DNA from 2 places in the Bradyrhizobium sp. 4 genome. Region 2 is predicted to be linked to the other one. Evidence: predicted binding sites of a transcription regulator. Region 2 holds the regulator's gene; the other holds the start of a gene.

Region 1 (15,020 bases), 2.1 Mb from region 2:
CTCGACCAGCGCCTGTAGATTATCCTGGTTGTGTAACGATTCGAGAATGCCATGCGCCGTTTGCTGCTGCTGCGTCACGCCAAGACCGAGACCGACGCGCCGAGCGGCCGTGATCAGGACCGCCGGCTCGACGACCGCGGCCACAAGGATGCCGCCGAGATCGGCGACTGGATGGCCTCCCATCCCCCCTTTCCCGAGGCCGTGCTGGTGTCGCATGCGGTCCGGGCCCGGCAGACCTGGGACATCGCCTGGGAGACCATGAAGGACCGCGTCGCCGCGCCGCAGGTGGAGGTCCTGCCGGAACTCTACGCCGCCGATCCCGCCCAGATCCTGGAATCCATTCGCACTGCAACCGTCCCGGCCGACCCGAAGCAGTTGCTGGTGGTCGGCCACAATCCGGGCATGCACGAGATCGCCCTGATGCTGACGGGCGGCGGCGATCCCGCCGCCGCCAAGGCGCTCGCCGACAACCTGCCCACGTCGGGGCTTGCGATCTTCGACTTTGACGTCAAGGATTGGGGCGACGTGGCTTACCGCCGCGGCAAGCTGGTGCAGTTCGTCAGTCCGAGGTTGCTTCGAAGTTAAGGCTGCTTCGATCGGGTTGATCGCGCGACGTGCCGGCAAGACGTCCTGACTGGAAGATTTGGAGGCGCAGATGTTCAAGTCCATCCTCGTGCCCATCGACCTCGCCGACACCGACCTCGCCAAGCCGGCGATCGCGACCGCGGCAACGCTGTCGCAGACCTGGAGCGGCGTGGTGCGCCTGCTCAACGTGCTGCCGATGACGCCGGTGATGCTGGCCGAATACGTGCCGGCCGATTTCGACGAACAGCAGCGCCAGACCTCGGAAGAAGCCCTCGCCATCGTCGCACGCGAGTCCGGCATCGAGCCTTCCCGCATCTCCAGCGTGGTGCGCCAGGGCGGCATCTATCACGAGATCCTGGAGGAAGCCGTGCACATGAAGGCCGAGCTGATCGTGATGACCTCGCACCGACCGGCGATGCGCACCTATTTCCTCGGCTCCAATGCCGGGCATGTCGTGCGCTACGCAAAATGCTCGGTGCTGGTGGTGAGGCACTGAGGGTTGCGGCAAAACTCAGCATTGCAAGCAGCCAGGCCGTAGCCCGAATGAGCGAAGCGATACCCGGGGCAGCTCGTGTCACGATTTCCGGATGTCGCTTCGCTCATCCGGGCTACAAGCCCTTGCATTGCCCGTCGGGCAAAACACCCAAGCTGTCGGTCAACGCCCGCCGCTAAAATATTCCACTTTACCGAAATTCGGAAACGGCGTATGTGTCGCGGCAACCCGGCCCAAGGAAGAGGGGCGTATCGCGATCGTCACGAACGCGGGCCGGACAGCGGCGGACGCGGGCCACACCGGCGCGAATGGCTTCGCAGGGCGGGCAACCGTGAGCGAAAGCGTCGCGCACACGACCGGTGTGATCAGCGTACGGCAAAACCGTGTCGTCCTGACGCCCGGGGTCTGTGCGTCAAGTCTTGTGGTGATGTGGCGGCCCGACCGGGTTCGCAGCATCAGCCATCCGCAAGGCGACGGGGGCAATAGTGCATCGCTCCCCGGGGAGAGCACGGCATAAGCCGTAAAACCACTGCGCAGGGAAGGCCGGACGTTTTGGCTCCGCCTGTATGCCGCTGTGCAAATTTCCTACTGCAACATCGCACAGTGGACCGCGGGTGCCAGCCGGCGCCCGGTCTTCCCTGCGCCCTCTTTCAACTGAGGGCAAGGCGATGAAGCAAAGCTCGGGCAAAACAAGCCGCGAGAAGGCGAAGGTGTGTCTGCGATGAAGGCGCGAGCTAAAGGAGCGACAGTGCTACCCCCAAACGCCGTCATTGCGAGCGCAGCGAAGCAATCCAGAGTCATTCCGCGGTGGGGAATCTGCATTGCTTCGCTGCGCTCGCAATGACGATGTTGAAGCAGGTGTGCCCGAAGCTCCAGTCCCGGCTCTGCGCAGCAACGCGAAGAGGCGTTGCAGCGCGTCCTGGACACGAGCGAAAGCGCTTACAGATACCGCGTCAGCTCTGCTTTGGCCTGGCCGTAGACCGCGTCCTCGATCTGGCTGCGCGTGATCCCGATGTCGCGCAAGGCCCGGTCATCGAGGTCGTTCAGCGTCTTGACGGCGGAGCGTTGCTCCAGGCGGTCGAACAGCGCATAGGCGCCGTTGGCCAGCTTGCGGAAAAATCCGTCCGACGAGGATGAGCGTAAACTCCGCCCGGCGGGCTGCGAGATCGTGGTCATGGTCCTTCTCCGGCCTGTTGTCCACGCGGCGAAGCGGATGCCGTTGGCGCAAGCGCCCGAGCGCCTGCACCTCATTTGCCTCGGATTGCACTCGCTCTCCTCGGCCCAATCGTGAAGCTTGATGGAACTTAAATGCTCCAGTACACTCCTCGGAGCAAGTGAAACATTGATCTCGGTGCAATAATGTCCAAGTTCGAATACGTGAAGCTTGCCGATGCCATTGCTCTCGATATCTCTAACGGCACGTTAAGACCGGGCGATCGGCTGCCGCCGCAGCGCAATTTTGCCTATGACCGTGGCATCGCGGTCTCGACCGCGAGCCGGGTTTATACGGAGTTGCTCCGCCGCGGCCTCGTCGTCGGCGAAGTCGGCCGCGGCACCTTCATCTCCGGCGCCATCAGGCGCGAGGTCGAGGCGCTGAGCGAGCCGCGCGACGCGCGGATCGATTTCGAGGTCAATTATCCGCTGCTGCCGCAGCAATGGGCGATGATCGCCAAGAGCCTTGCGGGCCTCGAACGCGTCGACGCGCTCGAATCCGCACTGCGCGTCTCCACCAGCACCGGCACCAAGAGCGCGCGCAATGCAGCCGCCGCCTATCTCGCGCGCAAGGATTTCGCGCCGCAGGCCGAGCAGATCGTCTTCACCGCCAACGGCAAGCAGTCGCTCGCGGCCGCCCTCGCAGCCCTCGTTCCCACCGGCGGCCGCTGCGGCGTCGAGGCGCTGACCTATCCTTACGTCAAGAGCATCGCCGCACGGCTCGGCGTGACGCTGGTCCCGATACCGATCGACGAATTTGGCGCGCGCCCCGACGCCATCCAGAAGGCGCATCGCGAGGCGCATCTATCGGCGCTGTATCTCCAGCCCATCATCCAGAACCCGCTCGGCGTCACCATGAACGCGACACGGCGCGCGGACATCATGCGCGTCGCCGAGAAACTCGATCTCACCATCATCGAGGACGCCGTCTACGGCTTCCTGGCCGACGACACGCCGCTGGCCGCGCTCGGACCCGACCGCTGCATCGTGATTGACAGCCTGTCCAAGAAGGTCGCGCCGGGCCTCGCGCTCGGCATCCTGGTCGCGCCGCCACGATTGCGTGAGAGCGTGATGAGCGCGGTCCGCACCGGCGGCTGGATCGCGTCCGGCCATGCGCTGGCGTCCGGGCAGCGGCTGATGGCAGACGGCACCGTCGCCGAGCTGACGCGGCTGAAACGCGTCGACGCCGCGCGCCGCCAGCAGGCTGCGGCAAGGCTGCTCGCCGGCTACCAGCTCGCCGCCGATCCGCGCTCCTATCACCTCTGGCTCACGCTGCCGGCACACTGGCGCTCGCAGACCTTCGTCGCCGCAGCAGCCCGGCGCGGCATCGCGCTGACACCGTCCTCGACCTTCGCGATCGCCCATGGCCACGCGCCGAACGCGGTGCGGCTCGCGCTCGCCCCGCCCTCGTTCGAGCAGCTCGATTCCGGCCTGCGCACGATCGCATCGCTGCTCGGCACCAAGGAAGAGGATTTCGACTCGACGGAGTAGCTAAAGCGTTCTCGAGCGAAGTGGGTACCGGTTCGCGTCAAGAAAACGCGTCAAGCAATAATCTGATGCCGTTCCTCCGCTCAGGCCTCGGGCCATTCCGCGATGAAGCCCCTCGCCTTGTAAGGCTCGATCTTGTCCCATTCGTGCAGCATGCGGCGGCGAAATTCGGGATCGGTGTGCCAGAGCGCGCGCGGCGTCGCAAAGCTGTCGACCGTGAGCAGCATTTTCTCGACCTCCAGCCAGTGCCGGTGCAGCGTCATCGGATAGCGCCGCGCGGTCCAGGTGTTGCCGAGACAGATCACGCTGCGGACATTGTGCAGCCCGAGCGCCGCGTCAATGATCGGCAGCGAGAGGATCACGTTCTCGCCGGTGTTTCGGGCACGATGTTCCTCGAGAATTCGGTCGGCCGGAATGCCCGCCGCGACCATCGCCGCCTTGATGATCATGCACTCGGATTGCTCCGAGCCCGCCGTCACGCCGCCGCTGACAATCGACCAGCGGAAATAGCCCTGGCGCCATAGTCGCGCCGCCGTATCGGCCCGCAGCGTGACGTCCTCTCGGGTGCCGAACATGAACAGGAGGTCCGCCGGCTGCAGCGGCGTATCGATCAGATGTGCGCGGTTGATCTCGGAGATCTCATCCGCCGAAGGCCTACGCGTGCCGCGGTCCATGGTTGACATGGCAGCACGATGCGACACCGCCGCAACGGCGCGAAGTCACGTTTGGTTGCGGCCCATTGCACCCAAGGCAGCAAGGCTATTTAGGGCAGCAAGGCGCTCGGCACGCGATCGAAGCTGTAGCTCCGCGGCTGGTTGCGCCGGACGAACCGGCCGATCTGCCAGGCGAACAGCGCGGCAAAGCCGATGATGAACAGCGCCCCGGCGAATTCGCCGATCGCGAGCGCGCGGATCAGGAGCCCCGTCATCGCCACTGCAAGCACCGCAAGAAAAGCCAGCATTGTCGCGTAGGTCCTGCGGCCGAGGCCCGCGGTCAATTCGGCGCGGCTGCCGGCCTGCGCCATGCGCGCGTGCAACGCGACGATGAAGTCGCGAAAACCATTGTCCTGCGGCGCCATCAGGGCCGCGGTTTGCCAGCTCGTCGAGAGGATCGCGATACGGCCGCCACCGGTGTGGCTGACATCGGCGCGAAAGCGGTGCTGCTGCATCGACACCGGGCGGAACGACAGCCGGATTGCACTGATCTCGTCATAACGCCACAGGGCCGAACGGCCGCCGATGTGCCAGGACAGCCCCTCCTCCGTCAGTTCGAAGCGATGCGCCGAGCCGATCAGCGACGCCTTGTAGGCGTAGCTCGCGCCCGCAGCCGCCTCAGCTCCCGAATCCTGCATCTTCACAATCGATCCAATCCGGGCGATCCCATCTGCGATCCGCTTGCGTGAGCGCCCTGCCCCATCCTACAAGCGGGACATGGCTGAGACGATTTTTTTTCCGCGCCGCCTGATTCTCGGCGCCGCCGTGATCTCGGGCGTGCTGCTCGCGCTCGCCGTGCACATGCTGGGCGCGCGCTACGGGCTCGACCTCGGCGGCCTCTGGCACTCGGATACGCACGAGTTCATACCGGCGGGCGCGGCGATCGCCTGGTGGCTGATCGCCTCCGTCGGCTTCTCCGGCGGCTATTTCACGGCGACATTGATGCAGAGCGCCGTCTCGGGCCAGATCCCGCAACGGATGCGGCAATTCCTGATCGCGGTCGGCGTGCTGCTGCTTGCGGGCGCAGGCCAGGTGGCCTCGGCGCCGAGCCCGGTGCCGACGGTCTCGGGCGTGCTGGCGGGGATTGCCGCGCTAGGCCTCGGTGCCGTGATGGCGTTCTGCGGCGCGCATTTCGCACTGCGCCGCGGCTAACCTCAGGCGGTCGCGCGCAACGGCGGTCGGTCCAGCATGATCGCGACATCGGCAGCGGGCCGCGGCTTGCTGAACAGATAGCCCTGCGCCTGGGTGCAGCCTTCGCGCCGGAGCAGCTCGAGCTGCGCGTCGTTCTCCACCCCCTCAGCCGTGGTGACGATGCCGAGGCTCCGGCCCAGCCCGGTCACGGCGCGGATGATCGCCATGGAATCCTCACGCGTCGCGAGTTCCGACACGAAGGAGCGGTCGATCTTGATCTTGTCGAAGGGGAAGCTGCGCAGATAACTCAGCGATGAATAGCCGGTGCCGAAATCGTCGAGCGAGATGCGTACGCCCATGGCGCGGAGGTCGTGCAGCGTGGCCAGCGTCGCCTCGCTGTTCTGGAGCAGCACGGATTCGGTGATCTCGAGCTCGAGACGGCGCGCGTCGAGTCCGGACGCGACCAGCGCCTCGGTCACGGATGCGATCAGGTTCGGATTCTTGAACTGCACCGGCGACAGGTTGACGGCGACGTCGACATCGTCGGGCCAGGTGGCCGCGTCCGTGCAGGCGGAGCGCAGCACGAATTCGCCGAGCTGGATGATCAGTCCGGTCTCTTCGGCCAGCGGAATGAAGTTCATCGGCGCGATCAGGCCGCGCTCTGGATGGTTCCAGCGCAGCAGCGCCTCGAACGCGACGACGCGACCGCTGACGACGTCGCGGATCGGCTGATAGTAAGCCTCGAACTCGTCGCGTTGCAGGGCGGCGCGCAGGTCCATCTCCAGCAGACGCCGCGCCTGCGCGCGCGCATCCATGCCGGTCTCGAAGAACCGATAGGTGCCGCGGCCGTCAGCCTTGGCGCGATACAGCGCGAGGTCGGCGTTCTTCAACAGCTCGTCGGGATTGCTGCCGTCCTGCGGCGACAGCGAGATGCCGATCGAGACGCCGATGATGATCTGATGGTCGTCGATCTCATAGGGCGCCGAGATCACCTCGACCAGGCGGCCGGCAAGGGATCTTGCCGCGGTTTCCTCCGAACGTCCGATCTGAACCACGGCGAACTCGTCGCCCCCGAGCCGCGCCACCGTGTCGCTCTCGCCGACGGTGGCCTTCAGCCTGCGCCCGACCTCCTTGAGCAGCGCGTCGCCGATGGGATGGCCGAGCGAGTCGTTGATGTCCTTGAAGTGATCGAGATCGAGACAAAGCACCGCGAGCTGGTCGCCCGATCTGGTCCGGCGCAGTCCCTGCACGAGCTGCTCGTGGAACAGCACACGGTTCGGCAGGCTGGTCAGCGCGTCATGGCGGGCCATGTGCGAGATCTTGGCCTGGGCCTCCAGCCATTCGGTGATGTCCTCGAAGGTCGCGACCCATCCGCCGCCCTGCATCGGCTGGTTCACGACCCGGATGGAGCGGCCGAACCTGGTCACGACGTCCGTCGTGGTGCGGCTCTCGCGCGCGTCGGCGACGAGGCGGGCGAAGAATTCGCCGGCATCGCCCTGCCACTGACCCTTCGCCTGCTCCTCTCGCAGCACGTCGACGAGCAGCCGGCCGGTGAGCAGGATGTCGGTGCGGCCGAGCATCGCGGCATAGCGCTCGTTGAACAGGATGATCTTGCCGTCCGCATCGAACATGCACAGTCCCTGCGACATGTTCTCGAGCGCCGTGTCCAGCACGATCCGCTGGCGGCCCAATTCGCCCTTGGCGCGGCGGTCGAGCAGCGCGGCCACGAGCGCAATCGCGATGATCGCGACCGCGGCACCCGCTGTGAAGAAGGACAACGAGGCCGCCGGGATCGATAACCCGCTGGTCGCGAGCGTCGGATCCGGCGTCAGAACGACGGCGCCCATTGCGGTGAAATGATGTGCGACGATGGCGACCGTCAGCAGGGTGCTCGCGGTTAGCGCATGGAACAGGTCGTCGCGCCGCGCAGCGACAAACAGCGCGAGCGCCGCAAAGACAATTCCGAACAGCACCGAGGCGGCAACCGTGCTCCCGATCCAGTCGACGCGTGCCGGCATCTCCAGCGCCGCCATGCCGGTATAATGCATCGTCGCGACCGCGGTGCCGACGATGGCGCCGCCGAGCACGATCCACGGCGCGCGCGCGGAGGATGCCGCCAGACTCAGCCCCACGAAGGTTAAGGAGATCGCGAGGATCAGCGAAAGGATCGTCACCGGGATGTTGTAGGCGCCGGCGCCGCCCGGCCCGTAGGCGAGCATCGCAATGAAATGCGTCGCCCAGATGCCGCATCCGCTGACGGCGGCATCCAGGGCGATCCAGACCAGGCGCCCGGAGCCGTGCGTCGCGCGCGCCCGGTGAAACAGGCTGATCGCCGCCGCGCTTGCGAGAAGGCACACCGCGCCGCCAAGCGCGACGAGCCGCCAGTCGTGCTCCTCGGTGAGACAGTAGAGAACTTGATACATTGCGGGCCCCTATCGACCCGCACTTGAACCGACAGAGATGGACAGTCGGTAACCGGCTACACGCCCGTTTCGGGGATGGTGAACGGAAGCTGTGTGCATTCGCTCGGATTGTTCATCCGCGCGCCGGCGCGCCGAGGCCGATCACGGCGGCGGCGAGCAGCAGCACGGCCGCCGACACGACCAGCGACAGGTGCAGGCCCATCATGAACGCGCCCTCCGAGGCCACCAGCGAGCCGAACAGCGCGACGCCGAGCACGCTCCCGGTTTGTCGCGTCGCGTTCAGCACGCCCGCAGCGATACCGGAGCGTGCCTTCTCGACGCTGCCCAACAAGGTCGAGGTCAGCGGCGGCACCAGCAGCCCAAGTCCGCTGCTGATCGCGATCATCTGCGCAAAGATCGCCCAATAGCTCGTGCCGGCTTCGATCCAGAGCAGGCCGACGCAACCGAGCGCCGAGACGCAGGCGCCGACGACGATGGTCGGGCACGGGCCGATCCGCTCGGCGAGGCGCGGCGCCAGCAGATTGACCGGCAGCACCACGCCCATCATCGGCACGAAGGCGAGACCGGTCCACCATGCCGACAGCCCGTTGATCCTCTGGAAATACAGGCTGAGCACGAAGATCAGGCCGTAGATCGCGATGTTGACGAGCAGGCCGACGAGCGAGGTCAGCGCGAACAGCCGGTGGCTGAACAGCGACAGCGGCAACATCGGCTGTGCCGCACGGCTCTCGCGCCAGACGAAGAGCACGGCGAGAATTGCGGCTGCGACGAAGGCCGCGATCACAGCTGGATGGTCCCAGCCAAGCGCGCCACCTTCGATGATCGCGCCGGCGAGCGCCCCCAGCGCACCAATTGCCGCGAGCTGGCCCGGCAGATCGATCTCGCGCGAGCGAGCCCGCGTGGTTTCGCTGGCGTATCGCCAGCTCAGCCACATGCCAATGAGTCCGACCGGCAGATTGACCAGGAAGATCGCGCGCCAGCCGACCAGCGTGATCAGCGCGCCGCCGACGAAGGGGCCGGCAGTGAGCGCGAGGCTCGCACCGGCGGCCCAGATTGCAACGGCGCGGCCGCGCTCGCGGTCGTCCGGATAGGCATGATTGAGCAGGGCAAGAGAGTTCGGCACCAGGATCGCCGCCGCCAGGCCCTGGACCAGCCGCGCCCCAATCAGCACGGTCGCATTGGGCGACAACGCGCAGGCGAGCGAGGCCACGGTGAAGATGGCGAATCCCGCCATGAAGACGCGCTTGGCGCCGATGCGGTCGCCGAGCGCGCCGGCCGTCAGGATGAATGCGGCAAACGCAATGGTGTAGGCGCTGACCACCCATTGCAGCTCGGCGACGCCGCCTCCGAGCGTCCTGCCCATTGCATCGAGCGCGGTGTTGACGATGGTGACGTCAAGCTGCACCACGCCATAACCAAGGCTCATCGCGGCAAGGGTGAGGGATGTCGCAAGGCGCGAGCCGGCATGCGGCGCGCCGGTTCCGAAGGCTTCGTATTTGACGGTGCTTACTCGCATGCTGCCATCTCGGTTGCAGCCCCATGCGAACGATACGCTTCCAACCCGCCGTCATGTTACGACAACGATCGAATGATGAATGCATGATGGATATGTGATGCGCGAGCGTCGCGCGAACGGCCGCGCGACGCTCTGTCCTGATCCAGGCCGCGCCTTGCCCTAGCTCGCCGCGCGCAGGTTCACCTTGCTCTCGGCGAGCGTGGTCAGCTTCTTGTCGGTCGCTTTCTCTTCTTCCAACGTCTTGGCGAGCACGTTGGCGCAGTCGTTGCGGCCGAGTTGCTTCGCCCAGGCGATCAGACTGCCGTAGCGGACGATCTCATAATGCTCCGCCGCCTGTGCCGCGTTGATCAGCGCGGCGTCGAGCACCGCCTTGTCGGCGACTTCGCCGGCGGTCTCGTCGGCTTCCTCGATGATGCCGTCGATCGCCGGGCAATCGACCGCCTTCACCTGCGCACCGTGCATCTTGAACACTTCCTCAAGGCGCTTCACGTGCTCTTTGGTTTCTTCGAGGTGCGTCAAAAAGCCCTGCTTCAGCTGCGGATCGGTCGCTTTATCCGCCATTTTCGGCAGAGCCTTGGTGAGCTGCTGCTCGGCGTAATAGATGTCCTGGAGCTGATGCACGAACAGGTCGTTCATGGTTTTGATGTCTTTTGTGAACAATCCCATCGGTCCGATCCTCTCGGGTTGTGGGAACACGGAGGCACCGGCTTGCAGGAGAAGCCGGTTATTCCGCCATGTTCGATTGCTGATGCGGCACTAACCAGCGCGCGGCACCGTCGTTCCAAAAAAGCCCGCATCCCTTGCGCTGGAACAATGCTGGCCGTGCAGGATCTGAGACCATGTCACGGACGGACGCGACCGATCCCACGACTCATATGCTTAACGCGCGTCCGATGTGAACCGCGTATGACAAAGTGGCTGGTCCAAGCTGGTCCAAGGCAGAACCTATCCTTGTCAAGGGCTGCACAAGTCACTGTTTTTGCCTTAAATGAGCTACATCATGCCTAGCGATCCAAGCCCACATCGGGCACTGATCGCATCCGACCAGCCAATGTCTGGCCTGGTCGGTCTTGCCCCCCGCCGGGAGGATGAATGCACGGACTGCTGACCGCGCTGAAGCGCGGCTTCAAGAGATGGATCGGCTGGCGGCGACTCGGCGTTGCGGCGAGCGTCTTCATCATTGCGTTCGCGATCACCACGCTGGTACGGACGCTCAAGGGCATCGACACCGGGGTCATCCTGACCGCGTTGACCGAGATCCCCCGCGGTAACATCGGGCTGGCGGCGATCTGCGTATGCTTCGCGTTCTGTACGCTGACCTTCTACGATTTTTTTGCACTGCGAACGATCGGCAAGAAGCACGTGCCCTATCGCATCGCAGCGCTCTCCAGCTTCACATCGTATTCGATCGGCCACAATATCGGCGCCACCGTCTTCACCGGCGGCGCGATCCGCTTCCGGATCTATTCGGATTACGGGCTGAATGCGATCGATGTCGCAAAAATCTGCTTCCTGTCGGGCCTGACCTTCTGGCTCGGTAACATCTTCGTGCTCTCGATCGGCATGGCCATCCATCCGGATGCCGCCTCCTACATGGATCAGCTGCCGTCGTCGATCAACCGGCTGATTGCGCTCGGCGGCCTCGCCTCGATCGGCGCGTATCTGGTCTGGCTGTGCATGGGCGAGAAGCGCCGCGAGCTGGGTCAGAAGGGCTGGAAGGTGGTGCTGCCGTCAGCGCCGCTGACGCTGGTGCAGATCCTGATCGGCGTCGTCGATCTCGGATTCTGCGCGCTGGCGATGTACCTTCTGGTGCCGGCCACGCCGCAGATCGACTTCCTGTCGCTCTCGGTGGTGTTCATTTTGGCGACATTGCTCGGCTTTGCCAGCCACGCCCCCGGTTCGCTCGGCGTGTTCGACGCCGCCATGCTGGTGGCGCTGCCGGAGTTCGGCCGCGAGCAGCTTCTGGCCACGCTCCTTGTCTTCCGCATTCTCTATTTCGTGATCCCGTTCGGACTGGCCATCTCCATCATGGGCACACGCGAGCTCTGGATGAATGTGGTGGAGCCCTGGCAGGAGCGCCGAAGGCTGGCGGAGGCCTGCGCGCAGGCCAACCTGCCCAAGCAGGTGGCAGCGATTGAGCGCGAGCGGTCGCTGCGGCAGGCCAGCAAGCGCTGAGCATGATGCGGAAAAGTGCGAAGCGGTTTTCCGGAAAGATCATGCTCCAACGATAGTCCGCTAGACGCCGGCCAGCAAAACCGTCAGACCGATGTTGCACGCGGAGAGCAACTCTCTTATTTCCGCCTCAACTTTGCCGTTGAAAATGCGGGCCATGATCCCTGTATCCCTTCGCCGTTTCCTCGCTGGTGCCCTGCTGCTCGCCGGGCTCCTCACCGCCCTGCCGCTGGAGCGGGCGGCCGCGCAGGACGCAGGCGCCATGCAGATCAGCTGGGAGGTGCGCAACCGCTTCCGGCTGTTCCGCGAAGAGCGCGACTTCCTGCTCCATGTCGAGAACGCACGTAACCGCAGCATCCTCGCCGCCGAGCAATCGCTGGAGCTCCAGAGCGAGGGCCGCGGCTGGGCCCGGAACATGGTCAACCGGCTCTGCATCGACCTCCAGGGCCGGGTCAACCAGCCCTGCACCCGCGACAACACGAAGGAAAACTACCTCACCCCCCTCGACCATCCCGTCACCGTGCGTCTCGCCGGCGCGGTGCCGGTCGGCGCCACCTGCGCTTGGTCGTTCGACGACGGCGACGGGCCGCAACAATCCACCTTCGACTGCGCCGAGCCGATCAATCTGCGGGTCCGCTACGGCAAGCAGACGGTCGCGACCGTCGACGTCTCCTCCGGCTCCGATCCAACCCAGCGGGTCCAGACCGAGATCCAGGTCCGCGACATCTTCGTCGCTGGCCTCGGAGACAGCATCGCCTCGGGCGAAGGCAATCCGGACCGGCCGCTGGCGCTGTCGGACGAAGGTTTTTGCTTCCGCTCCTATCTCGGCACCGCCGGCGCGCAGTATTACCGGCCGAGCCGCGCCGGCTTCAAGGGCGGCCGCGCCTGCGAAGCGCCGGATACGCTTGCCAACTGGCAGCGCTACAGCGCGCTCTGGTTCAACTCGCCCTGCCATCGATCGCTCTACAGCTACCAGGCCCGCACCGCGCTGGCGCTCGCGGTACGCTACACCCACGTCGCGGTGACGTTTCTGCCGCTCGCCTGCACTGGCGCCAGCATCAGCGACGGGCTGCTCGGCTCGCAGCGTGCCCGTGAATGCCCGCCCGGCAAGACCGGCGTCTGCAACATCAGCGTGAACGCGCAGGTCGCCGAGCTGCGCGAGGCGCTCACCGCCGCCAGGAAACGCCAGCCCGAGCGCACGCTCGACCTCGTGCTGCTCTCGGTCGGCGCCAACGACGTCTATTTCTCGGGCCTCGTCGCCGACGTTATCGTGGAGACCGCAACCGAGCGCGCGATATTCCGGCGCTCCGGCGTGATGGCGAGCGTCGATGATTCCCGCGATGCGCTGGCGCGCGAACTGCCGCAGAATTTCGTCAAGCTGCGCGAGGCGCTGAAGCCGCTGGTCGGCGGCGACCTCTCGCATGTGGTCTACGTCTCCTACGCCAACCCGGCGCTCGCCGATGGCGGCGTGCCTTGCCGCGGCGGCCGCGCCGGGTTCGACATTCATCCGTCCTTCAACGCCGATCCGCAGCGCCTCGCCCGCGTTTCGACCTTCGTCGACACCGAATTCCTGCCGCAACTGAAGGGGCTCGCCACCTGCACCCGCGGCGCGCTGTGCCGCGATCCCGAGGCCGACCGCATGACCTTCGTGGATTCGCATCAGGCGGCGTTCGCCGATCACGGCTTCTGCGCGCATTCGGGCAACGATCCCGAATTCGACCGCACCTGCTTTGCCGAGAACGGCCAGAGCTTCAATCCTGACATCGTGAGCGCGGCGAGCCAGCCGATGCTGTGCGGCCGCGGCGCCTCCGAATTCCGCGCCTATCTGCCGCGCGCGCGCTGGATCCGCGACGCCAATGACAGCTATTTCGCCGCGATGACCTATCCGCAAGGCTTGCCGGCAGCAAGCCAGCCGACTGACATCCACGACGCGACCTGGGGCGTGCTCTCCGCCGTCTATGGCGGCGCCGTGCATCCGAGCGCCGAAGGCCACGCCGCGATGGCGGACGCGGCACTGCCGGCCGCAAGCGCCGTGCTGGGGCTGGATGCGGCACCGCCGGGCGTGACACGCGGGCTGCTCGCGCCGCTGCTGCCGGCGGCGCAGCAGTAGGCACCTGCGCCAAAATGGCGCAGGCGACCTCTCCGGCCTAAATTGAATGCACGACTTCGCCAATGCACGCTAAAGTTGGGCGCAGGGGCTTGGGTCAGACCAAATGCTCGCACGCCCGCCTACGTCACACGGAGGAGGCTGCCTTGGCGAAGCGATCAGCGAGAGGTCCGGCCAAGAAGCGACCGCGAGGTCCCACGCAGCGTAGCAGATCGGCGACCCAAGCTTCGCGAGGCCGGGACCAGGAATCACCGCGTCTGTCGGAGGACACTTGGCGAAGCCTCATTTTCAGGACATTTGGTCACCAGCGCTTCACGCAAGATAGCCCCATCCTGCCGGACGTTTGGCTGGCCTACGCCAAGGCCGACAAGGGGGTGCGCGTCGACATCATCCTAACTCCCAAGACGGGACACGCGCCCGGTGCCATTGCGCAGTCGCTTGAGCAGCGATTGCTGCGCTATCACAGGAACTCCGGCAGAACGACCAGCACGCTCAAAAGCGAGACGATGATCGCGTACAGCAGGTCCTCGGTTGTAGCCAAGCTGACATTTGCAGAGCTGATGCGCGTCGTCATTCCCATGACGAACTGGTGGCGTGACCTTCCCATGCAATTGCGTTCTTTCCAGGAGGTCGAAGAGCGGCTGTCGCAACTGGAAACGCAGCGAACGAAGTTCAAGACCGTCGTCAATACCAGCCAACAATGGGATTACTTCCGCTTCATTGTCTTGGCTGGGTTCATCGACAGTTGGCGCGAGCGTCCCGATCCCGAAGACCTGGCCGAAGTTCTGCAAACCGACGCCAATAATTTTCGGGATATCAGGAGCATCACGGAAGGATTTCTGAGCCAATTCCGCCGGTTCAAGCAAATTCCCGGCGACGAGGACGGAAAGCTGATTTGGAGCATATCACTCAATCGCCGCACGACTGTGTCGCTGTTTCAGTCCCGGCAAGCCGTGAAGGCGGACGCGGCACACAACTTGTTCAAGATCAATACGAAGGGGATCGCCTGGGCCGTCATCGACTGCGGCATCGACGCCACCCATGTTGCTTTTCTTGACCGCGCTAGGAGCAAGTATTCAGAGCCCGGAGAGGGCATTCTGCCCGAGCACTCGAGGATCAAGAAAACATATGACTTCACATACTTGCGAACGTTGCTCGCGCTTCAAAGTGGCCGCTTCAA
Region 2 (15,020 bases):
CTCGTTCCTGTGGACGCAGCGCTGGGCGCCGTCCGCCGATCCGCCCGTGCTCGGCGCGCTCGGGCCGATGTACGGCACGCTCGTCACCTCCTTCATCGCGATGCTGATCGCCATTCCCGTGGGTCTCGGCATTGCGATCTTCCTCACCGAACTCTGCCCGCAATGGCTGCGCCGCCCGATCGGCATGGCGATCGAGCTGCTCGCCGGCATCCCCTCGATCATCTACGGCATGTGGGGCTTCTTCGTGCTCGGCCCGTTCCTCGCCAACACGTTCCAGCCCTTCATGATCAAGATCTTCGATGGCGTGCCCGTGCTGGGCGCGATCTTCGCAGGTCCCCCGTCCTATCTCAGCCTGTTCAATGCCGCGCTGATCCTCGCCATCATGGTGCTGCCCTTCATCACCTCGATTTCGGTCGACGTGTTCAAGACGGTGCCTCCGGTGCTGAAGGAAGCCGCCTACGGCGTCGGCTGCACCACCTGGGAAGTCGTCCGCAGCGTGGTGATCCCCTACACCCGCGTCGGCGTCATCGGCGGCGTCATGCTGGCGCTGGGCCGCGCGCTCGGCGAGACCATGGCGGTGACCTTCATTATCGGCAACTCGTTCCGGATCTCGTCGTCGATCTTCGCGCCGGGCACCACGATCTCGGCGGCGATCGCATCCGAGTTCGCCGAGAGCGACGGCCTGCACCAGTCCGGCCTGATCCTGCTCGGCCTCCTGCTGTTCGTGCTGACCTTCTTCGTGCTCGCGGCGGCGCGGCTGATGCTGATGCGGCTGGAAAAGAAGGCGGGGAACTAGCGCCATGAACCCGATCTACTCACGCCGCCGCCGCAAGGATATCGTCGTCCGCGGGCTCTGCATCGCCGCAACCGCCTTCGGTGTGACCTGGCTCGCGCTGATCCTGATCACGCTGCTCTACAACGGACTGGCGGGACTCAATGTCCAGCTGTTCACCGAGAACACGCCGCCACCGGGATCGAACGAGGGCGGCCTGCTCAACGCCATCGTCGGCTCGCTGATCATGACCGTGATCGGCGTCGGCATCGGCGCGCCGCTCGGCATGTTCGCCGGCACCTATCTCGCCGAATACGGCCGCAATGACCGGCTGACCTCGGTGATCCGCTTCATCAACGACATCCTGCTCTCGGCACCCTCGATCATCATCGGCCTGTTCATCTACGGCGCGGTGGTGGTGCCGATGCGCGGCTTCTCCGCGATCGCAGGCTCGCTCGCGCTCGCGGTCATCGTGATCCCGGTGGTGCTGCGCACGACCGAGGACATGCTGCTGCTGGTGCCGAACGCGTTGCGCGAGGCGGCCTCGGCGCTCGGCCTGCCGCGTTCGCTGGTGATCAAGCGGATCGCTTATCGCGCTGCCCGTTCGGGTCTCATCACGGGCGTGCTGCTCGCGACCGCTCGCGTCGCCGGTGAAACCGCGCCGCTGCTGTTCACCGCGCTGTCCAACCAGTTCTTCAGCCTCGGCCTAAACAAAACGATGGCGAACCTGCCGGTGACCATCAACAACTTCGTGCAGAGCCCCTATGCCTATTGGAAGCAGCTGGCCTGGAGCGGCGCGCTGCTCATCACCCTGACCGTTCTTGCCCTTAATATTTTCGCGCGCATCCTTGGCGCCGAGAGGACCGCAAAATGAGTGATCTTTCCGTATCGATGAGCGCGTCAGGTGGACTGCCGCACGCGGCAGTGCTGCCGGAGGCGCCCCCCAAGGTGACCGTGCGCAACCTGAACTTCTATTACGGCGAGCACCATGCGCTGAAGAACATCAACCTGACGCTCGGCGCCAACCGTGTCACGGCGTTCATCGGTCCGTCAGGCTGCGGCAAGTCGACCCTGCTGCGCATCTTCAACCGGATGTACGACCTCTATCCCGGTCAGCGCGCCACCGGTCAGCTCATGCTCGACCAGACCAACATCCTCGACGGCAAGCTGGACCTCAATCTGCTGCGCGCCCGCGTCGGCATGGTGTTCCAGAAACCCACGCCGTTCCCGATGACGATCTACGAGAACATCGCGTTCGGCATCCGTCTTTATGAGAAGATATCGAAGTCCGAAATGGACGGGCGCGTCGAGAAGGCGCTGCGCGGCGGCGCGCTGTGGAACGAGGTCAAGGACAAGCTCAACGCCTCCGGCCTGTCGCTCTCCGGCGGCCAGCAGCAGCGCCTCTGCATCGCCCGCACCGTCGCGGTGCGGCCCGAGGTGATCCTGTTCGACGAACCCTGTTCGGCGCTCGACCCGATCTCGACCGCCAAGGTCGAGGAGCTGATCCAGGAGCTGTCCGAGGATTACACGATCGCGATCGTCACCCACAACATGCAGCAGGCGGCGCGCGTCTCCGACAAGACCGCCTTCATGTATCTCGGCGAGTTGATCGAGTTCGACGACACCAGCAAGATCTTCACGTCGCCGTCCGACCGGCGCACGCAGGATTACATCACCGGCCGGTTCGGCTAGGAGACGCGACATGGGTTCTGAACATACCGCAAAGGCCTTCGACACCGACCTCCAGGAACTCACTCGCCTGGTCGCCGAGATGGGTGGCATCGCCGAACGCATGATCGTAGAGTCCGTCGACGCATTGATCCGCCGCGACGTCCCGCTCGGCCAGCGCGTCGTCGCCATCGACACCGAGCTCGACGCGCTGCAGAAGCGCATCGAGGAACGCGCGGTGCTCACCATCGCCCGGCGCCAGCCAATGGCGGTCGATCTGCGCGAGATCGTCGGCGCCATGCGCGTCGCGACCGATCTCGAGCGCATCGGCGACCTCGCCAAGAACATGGGCAAGCGCGTCGCGGCGCTGGAGACGGACTTCCATCCGCTCAAGCTGTTCCGCGGCCTCGAGCACATGACCGACCTCGTGCAGCAGCAGGTCAAGTCGGTGCTGGACGCTTATGCCGCGCATGATTTGCCGGCGGCGATGGCGGTGTGGAAGGGTGACGAGGAAGTCGACGCCATCTGCACCTCGCTGTTCCGCGAGCTCCTCACCTACATGATGGAGGATCCGCGCAACATCTCGTTCTGTATTCACCTGATGTTCTGCGCCAAGAACATCGAGCGGATCGGCGACCACGCCACCAACATCGCCGAGACCGTGTTCTACATGATCGAGGGTCAGGCGATCACCGACAAGCGACCGAAGGGCGACATGACGACCTTCGCCAACACGGTACCGAACACCTGAAGACTTAAGGGAGCGACGACCCGATGGGCGCACGCATTATGGTGGTTGAGGACGAGGAAGCCCTGACCGAGCTTCTCCGCTACAACCTCGAAGGCGACGGCTATGACGTCGAGACGGTGATGCGCGGCGACGACGCCGACACCCGCCTCAAGGAGCACATCCCCGATCTGATCGTGCTCGACTGGATGCTGCCGGGCCTGTCAGGCATCGAATTATGCCGGCGGCTTCGCACCCGTCCCGAGACCAAGCAGCTCCCGATCATCATGCTCACCGCGCGCGGCGAGGAGAGCGAGCGGGTGCGGGGTCTTGCGACCGGCGCCGACGATTACATCGTCAAGCCGTTCTCGGTGCCGGAGCTGCTGGCGCGCGTGAAAGGCCTGCTGCGGCGCGCAAGCCCCGAGCGGCTCGCCACCGTCCTTGCTTTTGGCGACATCGAACTCGACCGCGACAAGCGCCGCGTGGCGCGCTCGGGCCGGCCGATCGATCTCGGTCCGACCGAATATCGCCTGCTGGAGTTCTTCCTGGAGCACCCGGGACGGGTGTTCTCGCGCGAGCAACTGCTCGACAGCGTCTGGGGCCGCGACATCTATATCGACGAGCGCACCGTCGACGTGCATATCGGCCGCCTGCGCAAGCTGCTCAATCTCGGCCGCGAGCAGGACCCGATCCGCACCGTCCGCGGGGCCGGTTACGCGCTGGATGATCGGTTTGCGAAGGCGGAGCAGGTGTAGGGTTGCAGCTTTGTTTCTTGGCAAGCTGTCCCCGAATTCTTCGACGTCGTCCCGGACAAGCGAGCGAAGCGAGCGCTGATCCGCGACCCATAACCACCGAACGTGGTTTGGCGAAGACTCGGAGTGACCTCTTTCGCGCAACAACCGCGCGCTCCGAGTATGGGTCCCGGCCCCCGTGCGCAATTGCGCACTAGGCCGGGACGACACGGAAATTGAACCTTCTTCGCGCGACGACTTGCCGTAATTACCGCGGGCCCGGCTTCACCGGTGCGCGGCGCCGATCCGACGCCGGCTGGTACGCGACGCGCGAGTGCTGGGCGCAATAGGGCAGGCCGGACAGCGCCCGTCCACCGCAGAAGAAGAAGTCCGGGCTCGAGGGATCGCCGACCGGCCAGTGGCAGGTCGCCTCGTTCAATTCCAGCAGCGACAGCCGCTGGCTCATCGGCACCACGTTGTCATAGGTGACCGGATCCGGCTCAGCCTCGACCTCGAAGGCCTGCGCCAGCGCGGTGTTGCCGCGCGAGATCGGGCGGCTCACCCGCATCATGTGCTGCGCGGGGCGCGCCTTGCGCGGCCGCGGCGCTGCCGATGAAGGGCTCTTGGCGCGGCCCGAAAGGCCGAGCCTGTGCACTTTGCCGATCACGGCATTGCGGGTCACATTGCCGAGCTCCGCCGCGATCTGGCTGGCCGAAAGTCCGGCCTCCCAGAGCTTTTTCAGCTGCTCGACGCGATCATCGGACCAGGTCAAAACCGTCATTGCACCCTTTCCCTCGCTGCGCGCCCGCCATCCTGGGGCCTCGCAGCGAATGCCTAAGCCTTCAAAAACCCGTGCCGCCAGAATCCCTTAAGGCTCGCCGGGCGCGTCTTGAACGCCCGAACGTTTACGCCGGTACATAAGGACTTAAAGATCAGAACCACTGCACGAGATGTCGTATCTGACAATCCAAACGCTACAATATGGCGTGACTCCCGCGCAAGAGTCCGCCGACTCGCTTCCACATGTTCCGTGGCTAAATCCCGCAAAATCGGCACCGCAAGACTACGGATTCAGCGTTTCGCGAGGCTTTCCGGGCGGCATTGACACCCGTTTCACCAGGCCTAAGATAGTCGCACGTGCCGCCCTCAAGAGGCGGCACGTTTCGTTTTCCGGGCCGGTCGATGGTGCGTTGCGCAATGCACGCTCACACCGTCCGCAACATTCAAGTGACCGTCATGACTAACAGCGCAGCGCCGCATTTGCTCCCCGTTTTCGCCAGGTCCGACCTCGGTTTCGAGCGTGGCGAAGGCTGCTGGCTGATCGCGACCAGTGGCGAGCGCTATCTGGATTTCACCTCCGGGGTGGCGGTGAATGCGCTCGGCCATGCCCATCCGGCGCTGGTCGCGGCGTTGCAGGAGCAGGCCACGAAGCTCTGGCACATGTCGAACCTGTTCCAGAGCCCGGACGGCGAAAAGCTCGCCGCGCGCCTGTGCAATGAAAGTTTTGCGGATTTTGTGTTCTTCTGCAATTCCGGCGCCGAAGCGCTGGAATGCGTGATCAAGGTCGTGCGCCGTTATCACGCCGCGAAGGGCCATCCCGACCGTTATCGCATGATCACCTTCGAAGGCGCCTTCCATGGCCGCACGCTGGCGACACTTGCCGCGACGGGTTCGGCAAAATATCTCGAAGGTTTCGGCCCCCCGATGGAGGGCTTCGACCAGGTTGCGCATGGCGGTCTCGACGCGGTGAAAAAGGCGATCGGTCCGCAGACCGCCGGCATCCTGATCGAGCCGATCCAGGGCGAGGGCGGTGTGCGTTCGGCAACGCCCGCCTTCCTGAGGGCGTTGCGCCAGCTCTGCGACGAGAAGGGTCTGTTGCTCGCCTTCGACGAGGTGCAAACCGGCATGGGCCGCACCGGCGATCTGTTCGCGTACCGCCGCCTTGGCGTCGAACCCGACGTGATGTCGCTGGCCAAGGCGCTCGGCGGCGGTTTCCCGATCGGCGCCTGCCTTGCGACCGCGGAAGCGGCATCCGGCATGACGCCGGGCTCGCACGGCTCGACCTTCGGCGGCAATCCGCTCGCGATCTCGGCTGCGAATGCCGTGCTCGACGTCATGCTCAAGCCCGGCTTCTTCGATCACGTGCAGAGGATGTCGCTGCTGCTCAAGCAGAAGCTCGCCTCCGTGATCGACCGCCACTCTGATGTCGTCAGCGAAGTGCGCGGCGAGGGCCTCCTGATCGGCATCAAGGCCGTGGTGCCTTCGGGCGATCTCGTTGCAGCCTTGCGCGCAGAAAAGCTGCTCACCGTCGGGGCCGGCGACAATGTCGTGCGTTTCCTGCCGCCTTTGATCGTCACCGAAGCCGAGATCGAGGACAGCGTCGGGCGGCTCGAGCGCGCCTGCACGGCGTTGTCCGGCAACAAGCGGGCGGCAAGCTGATGAGCAAGTCGCCCGACAAAACACCCAAGAAAACACCGAAGCACTTCCTCGATATCAACGAGCTGCCGCTGTCGGAGCTCAAGCTCATGCTCGCCGCGTCCACCGCGATGAAGGCGAAGCAGAAGGCGCATCAGCCGGTCAGGCCGCTCGAAGGCAAGACGCTGGCGATGATCTTCGAGCGCCCCTCGACGCGGACGCGGGTGTCTTTCGATGTTGCCATGCGCCAGCTCGGCGGCGAGCCCATCATGCTCACCGGTGCCGAGATGCAGCTCGGCCGCGGCGAGACCATCGCCGACACCGCGCGGGTGCTGTCGCGCTATGTCGACGCGATCATGATCCGCATCCTCAATCACGACGCCCTTCTGGAGCTTGCGGCGAACGCCACCGTGCCCGTCATCAACGGCCTGACGCGGCGCTCGCATCCCTGCCAGGTGATGGCCGACCTCATGACCTACGAGGAACATCGCGGCCCGATCGAGGGCAAGACGGTGGCCTGGACCGGAGACGACAACAACGTGCTGGCGTCCTGGGCGCACGCCGCCGAGCGCTTCAAGTTCCAGCTCAATGTCGCGACACCTCCGGAGCTCGCCCCGAAAAAAGCCATGCGCGACTTCATCAAGGCAACCGGCGCGCCGATCATGCTCGGCACCGATGCCGAAGCCGCCGTGCGCGGCGCCGATTGTGTCGTGACCGACACCTGGGTGTCGATGGGCGACAAAGAAGGCGAGCACCGCCACAACGTGCTCAAGCCCTATCAGGTCAATGCCCAGCTGATGTCGCTGGCCAAGCCGGATGCGCTGTTCATGCACTGCCTGCCCGCCCATCGCGGCGAGGAGGTCACCGACGAGGTAATCGACGGTCCGCAATCCGTCGTGTTCGACGAGGCCGAAAACCGCCTGCACGCGCAGAAGGGCATTCTGGCCTGGTGCTTCGACGCAGTGAAGTAGATCGACGCGGCGAGCTAACTTTCCGTCGTCCCGGCGAAGGCCGGGACCCATACCGCGGAATCTCTCTTGTGGCAGATCGGCGGAGGCAACGAGTTTTCGCCAAACCAATATTCGTGGTTATGGGTCCCGGCCTTCGCCGGGACGACACCGAATTTGCCGTATCATGATCAAACCAGTGTCCAGATGAGCTGCTCCGAACCCCTTCCAATTCCGCCTTCCGACCCCAGATAAAGCGCCATGGTTTCCCAATCCCCTGACATGAAAACCGGGCCCGAAGGCCCGGTTCGCGCGCCATCCGCGGTTCCGATTGATGACGCCGTGCTGCCCTACGAGGTCGACGCGCTCGATGTGCGCGGTCGGCTGGTGCGGCTTGGTCCGGCGCTCGACGAGATCCTGACCAAGCACGATTACCCGGCGCCGGTCGGCAAGCTGCTCGGCGAGGCCATCGTGCTGACCACGCTGCTCGGCTCGGCGCTGAAGTTCGAGGGCCGCTTCATCCTCCAGGCCCAGACCGACGGTCCGGTGTCGTTTCTGGTCGTGGACTATCAGGCGCCGGATCGTCTGCGCGCCTATGCGCGCTACGACGCCGCGCGCCTCGGCGATGCAAAGGATTCCGGCGCGCTGCTGGGGCACGGTCATCTAGCCATGACCATCGACCAGGGCCCCGACATGAGCCGCTACCAGGGCCTGGTCGCGCTCGACGGCGGCAGCCTGGAAGACGCCGCTCACGAATATTTCCTGCGCTCCGAGCAGATCCCGACCCGCGTGCGCCTCGCCGTCGGCGAGGAATGGCGCTCGAACGACGGCGGCAAGCATCGCTGGCGCGCCGGCGGCATGCTGATGCAGTTCCTGCCGAAGGCGCCCGAGCGCGCGCGGCAGGCCGATCTGCATCCCGGCGATGCGCCCGAAGGCGTCGAGGTGCATGCCGTCGCTGAAGACGATGCTTGGGTCGAGGCGCGCTCGCTGATCGAGACCGTCGAAGATGTCGAGCTGATCGATCCGGAGCTGTCCGGCGAGCGGCTGCTCTACCGTCTGTTCCACGAACGCGGCGTGCGCGTGTTCAATCCGCTGCCCTTGAAGGCGCAATGCTCCTGCTCGCGCGACGCGGTGGCATCGATGCTGAAGAGCTTTTCGTCCGACGATCGTGCCGCGATGGTCAAGGACGACAAGGTCGTCGTGACCTGCGAGTTCTGCAGCTCGGTGTACGAGTTCACACCGGACGAGGCGGGCGTCGAGGACGCGTAGCGCGGTGCTGTAGTGCCGTAAGGGCGGGTAAAGCGAAGCGTGCCGACCATCTCAGACCCTAATTCAACACCCGCTTGTTGTCCGGGCTGTCCAGCGAGAACGTCGGCACGTCGATCTCGAAGCGTTCGCCGGTTGCGCTGACCATCTGGTAGCGGCCGGTCATGAAGCCCGAGGCGGTCGTCAGCGGCACGCCGGAGGTGTATTCGAAGCGTTCGCCGGGGGCGAGCGTCGGCTGCTCGCCGACGACGCCCTCGCCCTTCACCTCCTGCTGCCGGCCGGTGGCGTCGGTGATGATCCAGTGCCGCGTCTTGAGCTGCACGGTCTCGTCGCCGGAATTGGTGATGACGATGGTGTAGGACCAGAAATAGCGGGAGCGGTCGGCCGACGACTGCTCCGGAACAAAGTTCGGCTCGACGGTCACTTCGATCTGGCGGGTCACGGCGCGGTACATGATTGCCATCATACCGAAATCTGCTCGGGAACCAAACGCCGGAGGCGGTTCTGGCGACATCGTCCCGCCAGAATTCGCAGGGAAGTACACGTCCAAGTGTCTTTGCATGTGATGCGGGCGCTTTGCGAGATGACGGCCGGACCGGTACACTCCTTGCCACGTCGCGATTTGCGGAAGGGTTTTTAGCCCCCGATGACCATTGCCGACCAAGTGACGGGATCGACGATCGCGGGAACCGCCAAACCTGTGGAGGTCAAATCCGCGGGTGCGAAGCCGCGCGCGGCATCGCCGGCCATTTCGCTGCCCGCCATCGGCGAGCGCGAGCTCCGGCTCGACCTGTTCCGCGGCCTGGCACTGTGGCTGATCTTCATCGACCATTTGCCGCCGAGCCTTCTGACCTGGTTCACGATCCGCAATTACGGCTTCAGCGACGCCACCGAGATCTTCATCTTCATCTCCGGCTATACCGCCGCCTTCGTCTATGGTCGGGCGATGCTGGAGTCCGGCATCGTCGTCGCCACCGCGCGCATCCTGCGGCGCGTCTGGCAGATCTATGTCGCCCACGTCTTCCTGTTCACGATCTTCCTTGCCGAAATCTCCTACGTCGCGACCAGGTTCGAGAACCCGCTCTACACCGAAGAGATGGGCATCATGGATTTCCTCAAGCAGCCCGACGTCACGATCGTGCAGGCGCTGCTGCTGCGCTTCCGTCCGGTCAACATGGACGTGCTGCCGCTCTACATCGTGCTGATGCTGGCGCTGCCCTTGATCCTGTGGCTGATGAAATGGCGCCCCGACGTGACGCTCGGCCTCTCGGTCGCGCTCTACGCGGTGACCTGGGAATACGATCTCTATCTGTCGGCCTATCCAAACGGCTTCTGGGCCTTCAATCCCTTCGCCTGGCAATTGCTGTTCGTGTTCGGGGCATGGTGCGCGCTCGGGGGTGCGCGACGGATGTCGCACATTCTCGCTTCGCGGGTGACGATGTGGATCGCGATCGCCTATCTGGTCGCGGCATTCTACGTGACGCTGACCTGGTATGTGCCGCAGCTCTCCCACTTCATGCCGAAGCGGCTCGAGCAGTGGATGTATCCGATCGACAAGGCCGACCTCGACGTGCTGCGCTTCACGCATTTCCTGGCGCTGGCCGCGCTCACCGTGCGCATCCTGCCCCGGGACTGGCCGGGCCTGAAATCGCCCTGGCTGCGGCCGCTGATCCTGTGCGGCTCGCATTCCCTGGAGATATTCTGTCTTGGCGTCTTCCTAGCCTTTGCCGGCCATTTCATCCTGGCCGAAGTCTCGGGCGGCCCGGTGATGCATGCGCTAATTAGTCTCTCCGGAATCCTGATCATGTGGGCCATGGCCTGGCTGATTTCGTGGTACAAGCGGGTGGCTGACAAGAGCGGTTCGAAAACCAAAAGCGCCGTCGGCAGCGCCGATATGGCGGGAGGGGGCTGATGAAGGCGAAGGTTTTCCTGAGCCTGATCCTGCTGTGCGGTGGTCTCGCCGCGCCTCCGGCGCGCGCGGACGATGCTGCGCCTGCTGCTTCGGCGGCACCTGCTGCTTCAGCCGCGCCCGCAGCCTGCGAATTGCCGTCCTATCTGCTCACCAGCGAAAGCCAGCTTCCCAAGGTCGCCGATGCCATCAAGGCCGGCAAGCCGCTCGAAATCCTGGTCATCGGCAGCCGCTCGACCACGATTCCGGCCTCCGAGGACGCTTCTTATCCGGCGCGGATGCAGGCCATCCTGAAGGACAAGCTGCCGCCGACCGAGACTGTGCACGTCTCCGTAGAAATACAGAGCAAGAAAACGGCTGAGGAGGCGGCCGCCAGCTTCGTTAAGCTGATGGAAGCAAAAGCGCCTACTTTGGTCATCTGGCAGACCGGGACCGTGGATGCTATCCGAGCCATTGATCCCGACGATTTTCGTGGCGCGGTGACCGAAGGGGTTGTTGCGTTGCAAAAGGCAGGGGCTGACGTCGTCTTGATGAATCTGCAGTACAGTCCGCGTACCGAAACCATGATCTCGGTGCCGCCATACCTCGACAATATGCGGGTGGTGGCGCAGGAGCACGATATTCCGCTGTTCGATCGTTTCGCGATCATGCGGCAGTGGAATGACCAGGGGCAGTTCGACCTGTTCAGCCCGTCGCGCGGGCCTGAGCTGGCGAAACAGGTCCATGATTGCCTTGGCCGGGCGTTGGCACAGTTCGTGATCGACGCTGCCCATCTGGAGCCGGCCCAGCAGCAAAATTGAGGTCTAGCGTTAATGAGTTCTCTCCGCCCTTTTTGCCTGACGGCATGGCTGGCTGTGCCCGCAGCAGCGGTGCTGCTGTTGCTGAGTCCGGCCTCGCAGTCGCGCGCGCAGACGCAGGCCGCGCAGGCAACACCGGCCCCGCAGCAATCGGCTGATCCGGCTCCCGCTTCACCGTCCCAGACCACCGTCGCAGCGACGTCCCCCGACCAGCGCGGCATCACGGCGCGCGCCATCGACAAGGTGAAGCAGGTCGCGAAATCCGCCGGCGACGTCTTCAGCCGCGTCCCCTGCCTGTCGCCGAAGGGCGGCGCGAAGGCAATGGGCTCGCTGCCGCATGTCGCGGGCAAGCTCGTCGCCGGCCAGCCCGTGGTCATCGTCGCATTCGGCTCGTCGTCGACCGCGGGATTCGGCGCGAGCTCGCCGGAGTTCAACTATCCCAATCGCCTTGCCGCGCAGCTGCACCGGCACTATCCGACTGCCGACATCACCGTCGTCAATGCCGGCGTCGGCGGCGAGGACGCACCCGAGATGATGAAGCGCCTCCAGAAAGAGGTGATCGACGTGCATCCGGATCTGGTGATCTGGCAGGTCGGCACCAATGCCGTGCTGCGCAATCTCGATCCCGGCGATACCGCCAAACTGGTCGAGGACGGCATCAGCCGCATCCAGGCTGCCGGCGGCACCGACGTCGTGCTGGTCGATCCGCAATATTCGCCCGCCGTCAACCAGCGCGCGGACAGCGCCGGCAAGATGGTGAAGTTGCTCGGCAAGGTCGCCGAGCTTCGTCATGTCGGCATCTTCCCGCGCTTCGAGGTGATGCGCGACTGGCACGAGAAGCAGTCGATTCCGGTCGAGAGCTTCGTGATCGCCGACGGCCTGCACATGAACGATTGGGGCTACGCCTGCTTCGCCCAGCTCCTCGGCGACGACATCATCCGCTCTGTCGGCCAGATCAAGCTCGGCGTCAACGTGCCCGCGGACGTGCGGACCTATCGGCCGATGTGAGCATCGGTGCGTAGGGTGGGCGAAGGCGCGCTCTTCGCGCGCCGTGCCCACCATCCATCGGCGCTGCCATCGTGAATGGTGGGCACGCTTCGCTTTGACCACCCCACGATGTCGATGCGTGGCTACGCCTTCTCCAGCGCCGCGGTCAGATCCTCGATCAGATCGTCCGCATGCTCAAGCCCCGCCGAGAAGCGGATGAAGCCCTCGCTGATGCCGAGCGCGGCGCGGTCCTCCGGCTTGAGGCGCTGATGCGTCGTCGTTGCCGGATGCGTGACGAGGCTCTTGGCGTCGCCGAGGTTGTTCGAGATCTTGGCGAGCTTGAGCTCGTTGAGCACGCGGAATGCCGCCTGCTTGCCGCCCTTGACCTCGAGGCCGACCAGCGTCGAGCCGCCGCGCATCTGCTTCTTCACCAATGCGGCCTGCGGATGATCGGCGCGGCCGGGAAACACCAGCCGTGAAATCTTCGGATGGCTCGCCAGCACGTCTGCGATGCGCGCCGCCGTCTCGGTCTGCGCGCGCACGCGCACGGCGAGCGTCTCCAGGCCCTTGAGCAGAACCCAGGCGTTGAACGGCGAGATCGACGGGCCGGTCTGGCGCATGAAATTGTGGATGTGCTCGGCGATGAACGCTTCCGAGGACAGGATGATGCCGCCGAGACAGCGGCCCTGGCCATCGATGTGCTTGGTCGCGGAATAGACCACCACGTCGGCGCCGAGCGCGAGCGGGCTCTGCCAGATCGGAGTGGCGAACACGTTGTCGACGACGAGCCGCGCGCCGCCGCTGTGCGCGATCTCTGCGATGCCGGGAATGTCGAGTACATCCAGCGTCGGGTTGGTCGGGCTCTCCAGGAAAAACGTCTTGGTGTTCGGCTTCATGGCGCGCTGCCACTGGTCGAGATCGAGGCCGTCGACCAGCGTGGTCTCGATGCCGTAGCGCGGCAGCAAATCCTGCACGACGTAGAGACACGAGCCGAACAGCGCGCGCGAGGCCACGACGTGATCGCCGGCCTTGAGCGGCGCCAGGATCGCGGTCGTCACCGCGGCCATGCCGGTCGCCGCCGAACGTGCCGCTTCGGCGCCTTCGAGCTCGATCATGCGCCGCTCGAACATCGAGATGGTCGGATTGGAGTAGCGTGAATAGATGAAGCCGGGGTCCTCGCCCTTGAACCGCGCCTCGCACTCCTCGGCGCTGTTGTAGACGTAGCCTTGGGTCAGGAACAGCGACTCCGACGTCTCGCCATATTGCGAGCGCAGGGTGCCGGAATGGACCAGGCGGGTTTCGGGACGGTAGGACGCGGTGGACGCCGGGGACTTCGACATAGGACCTCCTGAAGTGACCATCGAAAATGGTCACAAAAAAACCGGCCTGGAATATCTCCACGGGCCGGGATCACAGAGGTCCCCGGCCTGTTTAGCGACTTATTTAACGTGGCTGCAAGCCGGCCGGCTCAAATCACCACGGGATAAGTCATGCTCATATTCCGCAATGCCCTTTCCGTCAAGACGTCCATCGGATAGCCGTAAAACGCTCATATTTCCCGCATGTCGGGATGTGTTTGATCCCTGATGAGGACCCCGGGTTGACGTTCACGGTCGCCGCCGACGCCAATGGTATCCTGCCCGACCGCATGATCGCGGCGATGGCGGAGGGCGGTCTCATCCTGCCCGCTTACGACTTCGTCGAAAGCCAGATCCAGCCGGCGAGCCTCGATTTGCGCCTCGGCGACATCGCCTATCGCGTTCGCGCCAGCTTCCTGCCCGGTCCCGGCGCCACTGTCGCCGAGCGCATCGACGAGTTGAAGCTGCACGAGTTCAGCCTCGCCGACGGCGCCGTGCTGGAGACCAACTGCGTCTACATCGTGCCGCTGCTCGAAAGCCTCGCGCTGCCGCCGGAGATCGTCGCGGCCGCCAACCCGAAAAGCTCGACCGGCCGGCTCGACGTCTTCACCCGCGTGATCGCCGACGGCACCCGCCGCTTCGACATGATTGGTGCCGGCTATCACGGTCCGCTCTATGCCGAGATCAGTCCGAAGACGTTCCCGGTGCTGGTCAGCGAGGGCTCGCGCCTGAGCCAGGTGCGCTTCCGCACCGGCGATGCCATCCTCAACATCGACGACCTTGAGGCGCTGCATGCGACCGAGCGTCTCGTCGATATCGACGATGCCGATCTCACCGGCGGCGTCGCCGTCTCGGTTGATCTTTCCGGCGAAAAGAGCGGTGGCTTCGTCGGCTACCGCGCCAAGCGCCACACCGGCGTTATCGACGTCGATCGCCGCGCTGGCTATTCCGTCGAGGAGTTCTGGGAGCCGATCTCGGCCCGCCCCGACGGCAGCCTGATCCTCGATCCCGGCGAGTTCTATATCCTCGCGTCGAAAGAGGCCGTGCAGGTGCCGCCCGATTACGCCGCGGAGATGGTGCCGTTCGATCCGTTGGTCGGTGAGTTCCGCGTGCATTATGCCGGATTCTTCGATCCCGGCTTCGGTTATGCCGGCGCCGGCGGGTTGGGGTCGCGCGCCGTGCTCGAAGTGCGCTCGCGCGAGGTGCCGTTCATCCTCGAGCACGGCCAGATCGTCGGCCGCCTCGTCTACGAGAAGATGCTGGCCCGTCCCGACGCGATGTACGGCCAGCGCATCGGCTCCAACTACCAGGCGCAGGGCCTGAAGCTGAGCAAGCATTTCCGGGTGTAGCGATCACCCGTCGCCCGGATGGAGCGCAAGCGTCATCCGGGAAAGTCTCACTTGTGGCACGATCCCGGCTTACGCTGTGCTCCATCCGGGCCAC

What was found. The regulator PhoB, encoded in region 2, activates phosphate uptake and scavenging genes when phosphate is short. The targets are predictions, from matches to a motif close to TGTCATNNANCTGTCAT.
Region 1: IVB45_RS25005 (YbhN family protein) is a predicted target of PhoB. The motif match lies at 10,457-10,473, and genes of this name have one in related genera.

Annotation. Positions count from the first base shown of each region.
Region 1 covers NZ_CP064686.1:5,229,712-5,244,731, forward strand. The annotation lists gene IVB45_RS24955 (histidine phosphatase family protein) at 52-585, shown strand; gene IVB45_RS24960 (universal stress protein) at 656-1,081, shown strand; gene IVB45_RS24965 (DUF1127 domain-containing protein) at 2,018-2,254, opposite strand; gene IVB45_RS24970 (PLP-dependent aminotransferase family protein) at 2,438-3,781, shown strand; gene IVB45_RS24975 (YdcF family protein) at 3,862-4,461, opposite strand; gene IVB45_RS24980 (hypothetical protein) at 4,542-5,129, opposite strand; gene IVB45_RS24985 (hypothetical protein) at 5,209-5,643, shown strand; gene IVB45_RS24990 (EAL domain-containing protein) at 5,646-8,045, opposite strand; gene IVB45_RS24995 (MFS transporter) at 8,158-9,561, opposite strand; gene IVB45_RS25000 (ferritin-like domain-containing protein) at 9,721-10,227, opposite strand; gene IVB45_RS25005 (YbhN family protein) at 10,654-11,736, shown strand; gene IVB45_RS25010 (hypothetical protein) at 11,891-13,843, shown strand; gene IVB45_RS25015 (S8 family serine peptidase) at 14,215-15,020, shown strand, end outside.
Region 2 covers NZ_CP064686.1:7,304,756-7,319,775, reverse strand. The annotation lists gene pstC (phosphate ABC transporter permease subunit PstC) at 1-796, shown strand, start outside; gene pstA (phosphate ABC transporter permease PstA) at 801-1,646, shown strand; gene pstB (phosphate ABC transporter ATP-binding protein PstB) at 1,643-2,464, shown strand; gene phoU (phosphate signaling complex protein PhoU) at 2,475-3,191, shown strand; gene phoB (phosphate regulon transcriptional regulator PhoB) at 3,215-3,922, shown strand; gene IVB45_RS35110 (GcrA family cell cycle regulator) at 4,167-4,679, opposite strand; gene IVB45_RS35105 (aspartate aminotransferase family protein) at 5,135-6,337, shown strand; gene argF (ornithine carbamoyltransferase) at 6,337-7,284, shown strand; gene IVB45_RS35095 (Hsp33 family molecular chaperone) at 7,522-8,529, shown strand; gene apaG (Co2+/Mg2+ efflux protein ApaG) at 8,588-8,992, opposite strand; gene IVB45_RS35085 (OpgC domain-containing protein) at 9,173-10,438, shown strand; gene IVB45_RS35080 (SGNH/GDSL hydrolase family protein) at 10,438-11,235, shown strand; gene IVB45_RS35075 (SGNH/GDSL hydrolase family protein) at 11,248-12,240, shown strand; gene IVB45_RS35070 (O-succinylhomoserine sulfhydrylase) at 12,363-13,559, opposite strand; SAM riboswitch at 13,630-13,709, opposite strand; gene IVB45_RS35065 (2'-deoxycytidine 5'-triphosphate deaminase) at 13,820-14,926, shown strand.